One region of the Paenibacillus nuruki genome, then DNA from elsewhere that is predicted to be linked to it. Evidence: a T-box and tRNA genes for the amino acid it is inferred to sense, from the RefSeq annotation. Region 1 holds a T-box; the other holds one or more tRNA genes.

Region 1 (5,935 bases):
GCATTTTCCAAAGCAGGATCAAATTCAGGCCAAGCTGCAAGTGTAATTGTGTTGCCTTCATGCGGCAAATGTTGCCAGATATCTTCTGAAATAAATGGCATAAATGGATGAATCATACGCAATGTACGATCTAATACATAAGCCAATACCGATTGCGTTGTTTTCTTCGCTACTGCATCTTCACCATACAAGGACAACTTAGCAATTTCGATATACCAGTCACATAGATCATCCCAGATAAAGTTGTATAATAAGCGACCAGTTTCACCAAATTCATAAGAATCGATTAGACGTGTAATATCACGTGCAGTCTCGTTCATACGATGTAAAATCCAGCGATCTGCTGTACTCAGTTCGCCACTCAAGTCAATATCTTCATAACGGAAACCTTCCATGTTCATCAATACAAAACGGGAAGCATTCCAGATTTTATTTGCAAAGTTACGTGCTTGTTCTACACGTTCGAGACGGAAACGTAAATCTTGTCCCGGTGTACTGCTTGTTGAAAGCATATAACGCATCGCGTCTGTACCGTACTGTTCAATCACTTCAAGTGGATCAATACCATTACCTAATGACTTGGACATTTTCTGTCCATCAGCTGCACGTACTAGACCATGCATCAATACATCTTTGAATGGAATTTGATCTGTAAATTCAAGTGCTGTAAAGATCATACGTGATACCCAGAAGTAAATGATATCGTATCCAGTTACCAATAAATCTGTCGGATAATAACGTTTCAAATCTTCGGTTTCATCCGGCCATCCCAATGTAGAGAAAGGCCATAAAGCAGAGCTGAACCAAGTATCCAATACATCTTCGTCTTGACGCAATGTTTTACCTGCATGTTCAGGCAAATGACTTGGATCTTCTGTAGCTACGATAATCTCGCCTGTTTCATCACAATGCCATGCTGGAATACGATGTCCCCACCATAATTGACGGGAGATACACCAGTCACGTACATTTTCGATCCAGTTCAAATATGTTTTTTCAAAACGATCCGGTACAAAGTTGACCCCTTCACCTTGTTTTTGCGCTTGAATCGCAACATCAGCAAGTGGTTTCATTTTAACGAACCATTGAGTAGACAAATACGGTTCTACAACAGCACCTGTACGCTCACTATGTCCTACTTGGTGTACATGATCTTCAATCTTAATCAATACGCCTGCTGCTTCCAAATCTTTAACGATTTGTTTGCGGCAATCGCTACGATCTAAGCCTTCATATTGAGCTGCATTTTCATTCATGGTGCCTGTCTCATCCATTACTACGATCTGAGGTAAATCATGACGATGTCCCATTTCGAAGTCATTCGGATCATGGGCAGGTGTAATTTTTACAGCACCACTACCAAATTCACGGTCAACATAATCATCAGCAATAATCGGAATTTCACGTCCGGTAATTGGCAAGACTATCATTTTGCCAATCATATCTTTGTAACGTTCGTCTTTGGGATGAACTGCTACAGCTGTATCACCAAGCATTGTCTCTGGACGAGTCGTTGCTACAACAATATGTCCACTACCATCTTGAAGTGGATATTGTAAATGATAAAGGTGTCCGTTCACTTCTTTGTATTCTACTTCGATATCGGATAGAGCTGTACGTGCTTCAGGGTCCCAGTTAATAATGTATTTTCCACGATAAATGAGACCTTTGTTGTACAACTTTACAAATACTTCACGAACGGCTTTGGACAAACCTTCATCCAATGTAAAACGTTCACGTGAATAATCGAGAGAAAAGCCCATTTTCGCCCATTGCTCATGAATGTTAGCTGCGTATTTATCTTTCCATTCCCATACTTTTTCTACAAATTTCTCACGACCCAAGTCATGACGAGTAATACCCTCTGCACGTAGATTCTGCTCCACTTTGGTCTGTGTCGCTATCCCTGCATGGTCTGCTCCAGGAAGCCAGAGTGCATCGAAGCCCTGCATACGTTTGGTACGTGTCATAATATCTTGTAATGTAAAATCCAGAGCATGTCCAATATGAAGCATACCTGTTACGTTAGGAGGTGGAATAACAATGGTGTACGGCTTAGCATCAGGACGTTGCCCTGCTTTGAAAAAGTCATTTTCCATCCAATAATCATACCATTTACGTTCTGCCGATTTAGGATCATACGTGGTCGGCATTGAAGTTGTTGCTTGATTCTCATTCGTATCTGCCATAGTAAATACCCCCATATTTGTAGTCATTTTGCTAAAATTCTCAATAAAAAAAGCCCTTCGTCTCAAAGGACGAAAGGACTTAGCTCTCGCGGTACCACCTTTGTTTCGCCCATGTATAAAAAAGCCCATGAACGACACTCCGAGGCAGATAACGGCTGCTACCGGTCTATTCTATATATAGTGTTAGAATAATCCTCCACTTTATATTCAAATAAACAACTCCCAGGCGACTTCAATATACCGTATCCTATAGAACCTTTCAGCGCAGCAGTTCTACTCTCTTGAGGACGATATTATCTACTATTCCCGTTCAAGGTTATTGAGATCATGAATAAATCAATATTTACTCCAAATCATACCTGTTGCTACTGTCAAAGTCAATAAAAAACCTGTCATAGAGCTGACTTAAGGACGAGGTATACCTAATTGATCGACTAATTCGGTCATATCTTCAGGTAATGGATCATTTACGGTCATCGTTTGCTCTGTAAATGGGTGTTCAAAGGTCAACTGTTCTCCATGAAGCGCCTGTCGGTAAAATTCCTGACTGCCTCCATAAAGCACATCACCTATCAACGTATGTCCAGCATCACTCATATGCACACGAATCTGATGGGTTCGTCCTGTTTCTAAGGTTAAACGAACAAGACTAGCTCGAGCTGAACCATATATTTTCTCAACATGAGTGATCGCTTCTTGCCCTGTAGGAGAAACACGGCGGCGCTGTTTGTGATGGCGATCTTTACCGATTGGTTGATCAATCACCGTTAATCCATCACTTACTTTGCCTTGCACAATCGCGATATATTTACGATCAATCGTTTTAGATCGCATCTGCTCATCTAACTTCGATAAAGCAAATTCATTTTTAGCATATAATACAGGTCCTGTTGTATCTTCATCTAAACGATGGACATGACGAACAGCACACTTCTGATCCGTTTGTTGATAATGATCTGCGACGGCATGTGCTAAAGTAATCGTTGGGTCAGAAGCTTCAGACGGATGAACATTCATGCCAGCTGGCTTATGCATCACCAGAACATAATCATCTTCATACAGTACTTTGACACGATCATGCGGCCGAGGATCAAATCCATAATCCATCGGTGGAAATAGGCGAAGCCGGATATGGGCTCCGTCTATTTTCACTTCACCTTTGGAATGAAGTCTGCCGATTAATTTAACTGGAACCGACACTTCTTCTAACCACTGCATAACTGCTTTATGTCTGGCATTGCCTTCTGCTTGTAGAAGATCATTATGCGGTGTGATTTCTAACCATTCTCCATCTCTTACCGAACATTCAGCAAGAATAGAAGGTGACTTGTGATCAGATACAGCATTAGATGCATTGATCATGATTGCAAAGACTTCATCACTTCATAATGAGCTGCTATCGTCTGTTCAATATCTTCGTCACTGTGAACACCCGATACAAACATACCTTCAAATGGAGATGGAGCTACACTGATTCCACGATCTAACATGGCTCCAAAGTAACGCTTGAACATATCCATATCACTTGCTTTGGCAGACTCATAATCAGTAACCGGTCCTGCTGTAAAGAATGGACAAACCATCGAACCTACACGATTAACAGTCAACGGAATACCAAACTCAGCCGCATTCTTTTCAAAACCTGCTTGCAAACGAGCAGAGATATTTTCTAAACGCTCATAGACTGCTGGTGTTAACAGACTCAATGTTGTATACCCTGCTGCCATCGCTAATGGATTACCGCTCAATGTTCCTGCTTGATAAATAGGCCCTGTTGGCGCAACTTGCTCCATAATCTCACGTTTACCACCGTACGCACCTACAGGTAAGCCACCACCAATGACTTTACCTAGACATGTTAAGTCTGGGGTTACACCATAACGTCCTTGTGCACAATTCAGATCGACACGGAAACCAGTCATCACTTCATCGAAAATAAGCAGACTGCCATATTGAGTTGTAATATCACGTAATCCTTGTAAAAATCCAGGTTGTGGTGGAACAACACCCATATTACCAGCAACAGGTTCTACAATAATACAAGCAATCTCTTCACCAAAGCGTTCAAAAGCCAAACGCAACGATTCAAGATCATTATAAGGAACGGTAATTGTATTGGTAGCTACTGATTCAGGAACACCCGGACTATCTGGTAAGCCTAACGTTGCTACACCAGACCCTGCTTTGATCAATAGACTATCAGAATGACCATGATATGAACCTTCAAATTTCAAAATCTTGTTACGCTTGGTATAGCCACGAGCGAGACGAATCACACTCATCGTCGCTTCTGTTCCCGAGTTAACCATACGAACAATATCCATAGAAGGAACACGTTCTACAACAAGCTTCGCCATTTTCGTTTCTAATTCAGTTGGTGCACCAAAGCTTGTTCCTTTGATCGCTGTTTCTTGTAGAGCACGTACCACATCAGGATGCGCATGCCCCATAATGAGGGGTCCCCAAGAACCGATATAATCAATAAAGACATTACCATCAATATCGTATAGACGTGAACCTTCACCACGTTCTGCATAAATTGGAGTCAATCCTACTGTTTTGAATGCACGAACAGGACTATTTACGCCTCCCGGAATATATTGTTTTGCTTCTTCAAAAGCCTCTCGTGAACGTTCATCACGACGAACAGAATGAGTAGATTCCATGAGCAAATACCTCCATCAATTTATTTATTTTTAGCTGAATTATTGTTCTTCACGTAACCAGCGTACAACGTCTTTGGAGAAATAAGTGATAATCATATCTGCTCCTGCACGTTTGAAGCCAAGCATCATTTCAGTTACGATCCCACGTTCATTAATCCATCCGTTTTGTGCAGCGGCTTTGACCATTGCATATTCACCACTTACATTATAAGCAACCAAAGGAAGATCAAAGTTCTCACGCACTGCACGCAATACGTCCATATAAGCAAGAGATGGTTTGACCATCAACATATCTGCGCCTTCAGCAACATCACTTTCTGCTTCACGCAATGCTTCACGCACATTAGCAGGGTCCATTTGATATGATTTGCGATCACCAAATTGTGGTGCCGATTGAGCAGCTTCACGGAATGGACCGTAGAATGCTGACGCATATTTAACTGCATACGACATAATCGGAATATCTTTATATCCTGCTGCATCTAAGCCTTCACGAATCGCATACACAAATCCATCCATCATATTGGAAGGAGCAATAATATCTGCACCTGCTTCCGCTTGGGATACTGCTGTTTTTACTAACAATGCTAATGATTCATCGTTATCCACTTCTGCTTCAATATGACCATCACATTCATGTGCATGCACAACACCGCAATGTCCATGATCTGTAAATTCACATAAACATGTGTCTGCAATCACTAATAGGTTCGGGTAATTTGCTTTGATCCAACGAGTCGCTTGTTGTACCAGACCATCTTGAGCATAAGCACCTGTACCTACACTATCTTTTACTTCAGGGACTGCAAATATTAATACTGCTGGAATACCCAAATCCACTATTTCTTGAATTTCAGCTTGCATCGTATCTAATGAAAAATTATATACGCCTGGCATGGACGAAATTTCTTCTTTTACATTCGTACCATACGTAACAAAAACAGGTTGAATAAAATCACTTTTATGCAATATGGTTTCTCTTACCATGCTACGAATAGCAGGCGTTTTGCGAAGACGACGGTGACGTGAAAAAGGTTGGCTCATGATAATGATATTCCTCCTTGAATGTATAGATCTTAT
Region 2 (5,935 bases), 510 kb from region 1:
CGCTGGATATAATAAGTAGGAATATTTTGTTCCATCCAGTCTGTAATATCTTGATACACCAAGCTATATTTTGTATTTAAATATTGAGGATGTGGCAACACTTCAACTTCCTCAAAATAATTTTTAACTTTGCGACGCAAATTACGCAGAACTTGCTGTTTGGATTCTACATCTTCGCGATCTTCGATTAACAAATGATCTTCTAATTGATTACCATCATTCATCATAATTTCGCGACTATACATATAACGTTCACCTACACTTAATTCGCTTTCATAAAAGTTAGCATATACTTTATTGTCTACAATAATACGTCTACTATAGATACGTTTCAATTCGCCCATGACACGATCGAATTTTCTATATTTTTCGACTCCGATGGTATCAATCAATTCACAGATTGTTTTTACCGCTTGTTGGTGATTTTCTTCTTTACTATCAAATAACTCAAAGATATCTACTTTTTTGTAACGAAAACGGATATACGATTTGGATAACTTACCATACATATAAAAAACAATACTAACATCAAGAATCTGGTCATTGTACTGCACATCCATATTGACATATCGGTGCTGTTGACGCATAAGATTCTACCCCTTTTCTTGTTGAATTGATTGGGCTAGTAAATCGTTTATTCGACAAGGTGGATACCTTTAAAATAAATGTACTAAGCTACCATCGTATCCAAATAAATGTAATCTATACAAAGATTTAACCTTTAAATTACAATTCAAATCAAATGAAGCACAGTTATTAACAAATATATTTACAACAAGCCAAAATTTAAAACCTTTTTTTCTTCGATTATGTGGATATTATCTGTTATTTTGTTGGAGTATCCAGAGATATCAAGGTTTTTTTTCATCTTTTTCTAGATAAGACATTGTCGTATTTGAAAAGATCATTCTTATCATGTAAACACCTAATGTAAAAGAGTGTACTGATCTATTGTCTGCTTATGATCAAATCAATCTAGTATGAGGTAAAGAAATAAGGTATGTAATTTATTAATATACACAGGTGAGTCATTGTGTAATATATCTATACACATGAAAAAACAGGCGAACAGTGAAGTTCAGCCTGTCTTTATATAGGGTACGATTTTATAGTTATAATTAAGTCGTATAGTATGAAGTTTAGTTAGTAGTGGATGTATATCTGCTTACCAATTCACTAATTTTACCTCTAACGGCTAAGTCGGAATTCTGACGGTTTTTCAAAATAGCATGTACTTGATCGACAAAACTATTTTCGGTATCTTTTGTTTCCATTAAAGGTGTTGTTGCCATAGATTCTAAGTTCATCATTATTCCTCCACATCAATTAATACGTTCTCGAATGATACGCTTATTTAATATGACCCCGATTACAGACGTTTAAAACACATTTTGATTAAATTATTGGAAATACTTAGCAACTCTTTCGATACATAAATTGATTGTAATCGTTATCAATTCGTTCCAATCGCTTGTTTAACGAATATTTTGGTAACAAAAAAAGTCCCAAAATAATATTGGGACTTTCTGTTGAATACATTAACCTTCTGCTATATCTGCTCGTAATGCACTAGCCACTTCGATCATTTTCGGGATCACTGCTTCATTGGTACCTGAGACGTACAGATCGCCTTCATAATGACGGAAAGGGATCGAAGCTGTACCAATATCCCATAAGAAGAAATCTCCGTCTATCGACATTGTCGCTTCTCCTTTAACAGTAAACACTGGAGTGTATGTGAAATCAGGTTGAAGTGCAAAGTAAGCCTTGCACTCTTCTAAAGTAATTGGATCTACTTCACCTTCTGGTTGTTGCATTTCTCTTGTGATACGGTAACGCTGAATCATATGATGTCGCTCCTTTTATTCAATAAATATATAGTTCAATTCATACCATAAAAAAATAAAAAAGCCCTTGATAGACAAGGACTTTCGGTTATGACCTGTAGTGGGATCGAACCACTGACCCCTACCCTGTCAAGATAGTGCTCTCCCGCTGAGCTAACAGGTCAAAATAAGTATGACAACTTCCATATAATATCAAGAATTTATAACGTTGTCAATCACTTGCTTGGGTTCGTGTATGCGCTCGATATGTAATCTTCTAATACTGTGTCCAATACGATTCTGGAAGAGGAAGTACGGTCTTTTCTTTGCGCTCCCAACCCTGAATCATGACAACACTATTTACTTCAAGTTTGTTATCCCAGTATATGTATTGTTTATGTTCGAGTGATAATAAAATCTGACTCAACTCTTGAGTCGTCTTGCCTGTTTTGAAAGATAATTCTCTCCATTCTGGCATACGACGGTACAGCGAAAAAAAGTTATACAAAATACGCAACAACTTACGTTCATTATCTTCTAACATGATGTATCTCTCCTTCTGATCACAAATCCAATAGGCATGTAATCATATACGAACTTTTGTTCTTATTTTAAATGAAGTACTGCCTTTTGGCAAGTTTAGTTAACAAAAAGACTCTACCTCATGAGGTAGAGTCTTCCTATTAGCTAGATCACATCAAGTGAATACATTGATTATTATTGTTTAGCAGGAACAACTTCTTTTACGTTCACAGTAGTCGACAATTTTTTATCGCCGTATTCTACTTTAATTGTTGTTGTCCCTTTAGCAAGTGCTGTAATTTTACCTTCAGTAACTGTAGCGATATTGGCTTTGGTACTTGTCCATGATGCTTCTTTCGTTACATCCACTTTCAGACCTGTATCATATTCAGCTACGACCTGAACCGATTTAGCATCGCCAACAGTCAATTTCAAAGCTTTCTCAGAGAACGTTAATTTTTTCAACTTCGCTGTTACATTGACTTTAACTGTCGATGTTAAGCCCTGGTATGATCCTGTCAACGTTGCTGTTCCTAGATTCACGGCTTTGATGCTTGATCCTTTAACTGTAGCTACAGAAGGATTAGAAGACACCCAGTTCATTTTGGTAGATAGGTTTACAGATTTACCTGTTGCCGCATATGTTCCTACCGCTTTAATAGATTTGCTCTTTTTGATATTCAATTCAACCACTTCTGGCGTAACTGTGATTGATTTAATTTTTGGTTCCATCGTTACTGAAACTTTAACGATTTTGTTAAGGTAAGTTCCTTTAAGCGTAGCTTTACCATTTAGCAATGCTTTTGCTGTAGAACCTGTTAACAATAAGCTTTCAGAAGAAGAAGTCCAGTCGATATCTTTACTTACATCAATCGTAGAACCTTCTACTGTCATTGCTTCTACTTTAGGCAAGCTTGAAGATTCACCAACAACAATACTTAAAGTCGTTACATCTGGTGTTAATACAAGCAATTTCGTCTGAACGGATACCGGTACAGTTACTTTAAGGTCACCAATCGTACCCACTAGATTGACCTTACCTTCGCTTTCAGCTTCTACTTTAGTACTTGTAACTGAAGCAATACTTCCGTCACCTGCACTCCATTCTACAAGCTTAGATAAGTCTACTGTTGTTCCATCTACTGCTGTACCTGTTACTTTAGGAAGTGTAGCACTATCTCCTGTAACCAAGTCGATTGAATCTACACTAGATTCTACTTTTTTCATAGTTTTGTAGACTGTAACTTTGAAGCTCTTTGTATAATCTTCATACTCTGCTTTGATCGTAGAAGTACCTTCTACCCACGGAGTAAGCAAACCTTTATCTGCTGTTACGTTGATTGCATTAGATGAAGTCCATTTCACATCACTCGTTACATCTGTATTTACGCGAGTGGCGTCAGCTACTTCTGCTTTGATTTGTTTAGGAGTATCACCGATAAACATCACTTGATCTTCTTCAGGTGTTAGTAACAATCCTTGGAAAGAAGAACGTACATAGATCGTTTGTGTATCTGCTAATCCTGCATATCTAGCAGTTACTGTTGTTGTTCCTTGTTTGATTCCTTTTACCGTACCCAGAGATACAGTGGCTACTGCTGCACTGTATGTAGACCATGTTACTGAAGAAGTGACATCTTCTGAACTACCGTCTGTTTTGGTAGCTGTTGCTGTAAATGTATAAGGCTGTCCGATCGTTACATTTGCTGCTGCATCTGGTGAAATTTTTAATGCTGTATAGGGTGAGTTCACTGTTACTTTTTTAGTAGCAGATAGATCGCCATACTTAGCAGTGATTGTCGTTGTTCCTGTGCCAACCGGCGTAATACTTCCTGCTTTAACTGTTGCTACTGTAGATGCTGAAGAAGTCCATTTCGCTTCGTCAGATACATCTTCCGTATTGCCTGCTCCGTCTACTGTGGATACTGTCAAGTCAGTAGCATCATCATCTAAAGATAAAGTTAACGCATTATCGTCGGCGAATTTGAGTGATACGGCAGTCGTATTTGCTGCGAAAACTCCGGCTGGAAATAGTGTGCTTGCCACGATTACAATTGCAAGCATCCATTTTGCCATTTTTGCAGTATGTGTCATTAATTTCTCCCCTTGTATACAATATTTGTGTTCAGCTCTGTCCATTCCTGTATTAATATCGGTTGGAATACTATATTTTTGAAGATAAATGATCCAAAATAAGGCTATAGTCCTGTAAATTCTCTTCTTTTTCTGGAAAATCAAGGGGTATTTTCATCACTATGTAGTTCAGCATCCACGTAGAGAACGTACAATAAATCGATAATCGGATTTACGCAAAATACGTCCATTTCCCAAAACAACTTGTTGATGATCGTGTCTGACGATCTGCGCTTGAAGTTCAACCAGTCGATCACCTTGCCAGATCATAACTTGGGAGCCGAAAAGAATAGCATTATCGAATTGCACAGGTAATTTCATAATATACCCGATATGATTAAGTTCTGCTGCGGAAGACTCTAGCTCTTGTGGTAACTGTTCTAGTTCTTTAATATACAAAATATCATTGAGCAGAACATTGATCGCACCCGGTTGCAGAATCAATCTATTTTTACTTTCATCCCAGTACTGGATCGTACCGTACAAGCGAGAAGAATATTCATCATCTCGGGTGACTACTACTTTTTTACCTTCCCAATGCTTCATCTTTTCACCTCCCTGAATGATTAATCTTTATGTGATATTAGGAATACGCCAGTCGATTGGACGTTCACCGTGCTCCTCAAGAAATTGATTGGTACGTGAAAAAGGTTTGCTTCCAAAAAATCCTTTGCGAGCAGCAAAAGGACTTGGATGTGCTGAACGAATCACTAGATGACGCTCTTGATCGATAAAAGCTTCTTTTTCACCAGCATGATTGCCCCACAGTAAAAATACCATTGGCTCTTTTCTATTATTAAGCGCATGAATAACAGCATCTGTGAATTGTTCCCATCCTTTGCCTCGATGAGAAGCAGGCTTGGATTCTCTGACTGTTAATGCAGTGTTGAGCAAAAGAACACCTTCTTTGCCCCATTGTACAAGGGAACCGTGATTGGGTGTCGGTACATCGATATCTTCTTTTAGCTCTATGTAGATATTACGTAAAGAAGGTGGTACTCTTACCCCTGGCATCACTGAAAAGCTTAATCCTTCTGCTTGTCCTGCGCCATGATAAGGATCTTGTCCCAAAATTACAGCTTTGACTTCTGCATAGGGAGTCAGACGAAAAGCTTGAAAAAGCAGGTCACGTGGAGGATAGACGACCTCTTCTGCATACTCTTGATCTAGCCATGTCATCAACTGTTGAAAGTAAGGCTTTTCGATTTCTTCTTTTAATACTTCATCCCAATCATTACCGAACATATCCAACACCCTTTCTTCATTATTGATCTGTGATCTGACAAAAAAAGGACCGACCCATTATTCATGAGTCAGTCCTTTGTACAATAGGTGTACTTATGATAACCACGTATACCTACTTGAATGCTAAGGATCTCACCGTTCACCTATGAGCAACATTTATAATAGAAAGTAAACTATGCTATGCGTCTGTATTATAGCGTATTCTAGGT

Evidence for each region. The T-box of region 1 lies ahead of RCP16_RS01800 (valine--tRNA ligase). A T-box ahead of a tRNA ligase gene usually reads a tRNA of that ligase, here a tRNA-Val.
Region 2: it has a tRNA-Val gene. The T-box ahead of RCP16_RS01800 (valine--tRNA ligase) is inferred to sense a tRNA for this amino acid. The anticodon was not compared.

What each region holds. Positions count from the first base shown of each region.
Region 1 covers NZ_OY725677.1:359,130-365,064, reverse strand. The annotation lists gene RCP16_RS01800 (valine--tRNA ligase) at 1-2,189, opposite strand, end outside; T-box leader at 2,252-2,512, opposite strand; gene RCP16_RS01795 (RluA family pseudouridine synthase) at 2,595-3,551, opposite strand; gene hemL (glutamate-1-semialdehyde 2,1-aminomutase) at 3,548-4,855, opposite strand; gene hemB (porphobilinogen synthase) at 4,895-5,899, opposite strand.
Region 2 covers NZ_OY725677.1:870,959-876,893, reverse strand. The annotation lists gene RCP16_RS03895 (hypothetical protein) at 1-587, opposite strand, end outside; gene RCP16_RS03890 (hypothetical protein) at 1,140-1,307, opposite strand; gene RCP16_RS03885 (hypothetical protein) at 1,539-1,847, opposite strand; tRNA gene RCP16_RS03880 (tRNA-Val) at 1,939-2,010, opposite strand; gene RCP16_RS03875 (hypothetical protein) at 2,104-2,370, opposite strand; gene RCP16_RS03870 (Ig-like domain-containing protein) at 2,544-4,442, opposite strand; gene RCP16_RS03865 (hypothetical protein) at 4,611-5,027, opposite strand; gene RCP16_RS03860 (uracil-DNA glycosylase) at 5,055-5,726, opposite strand.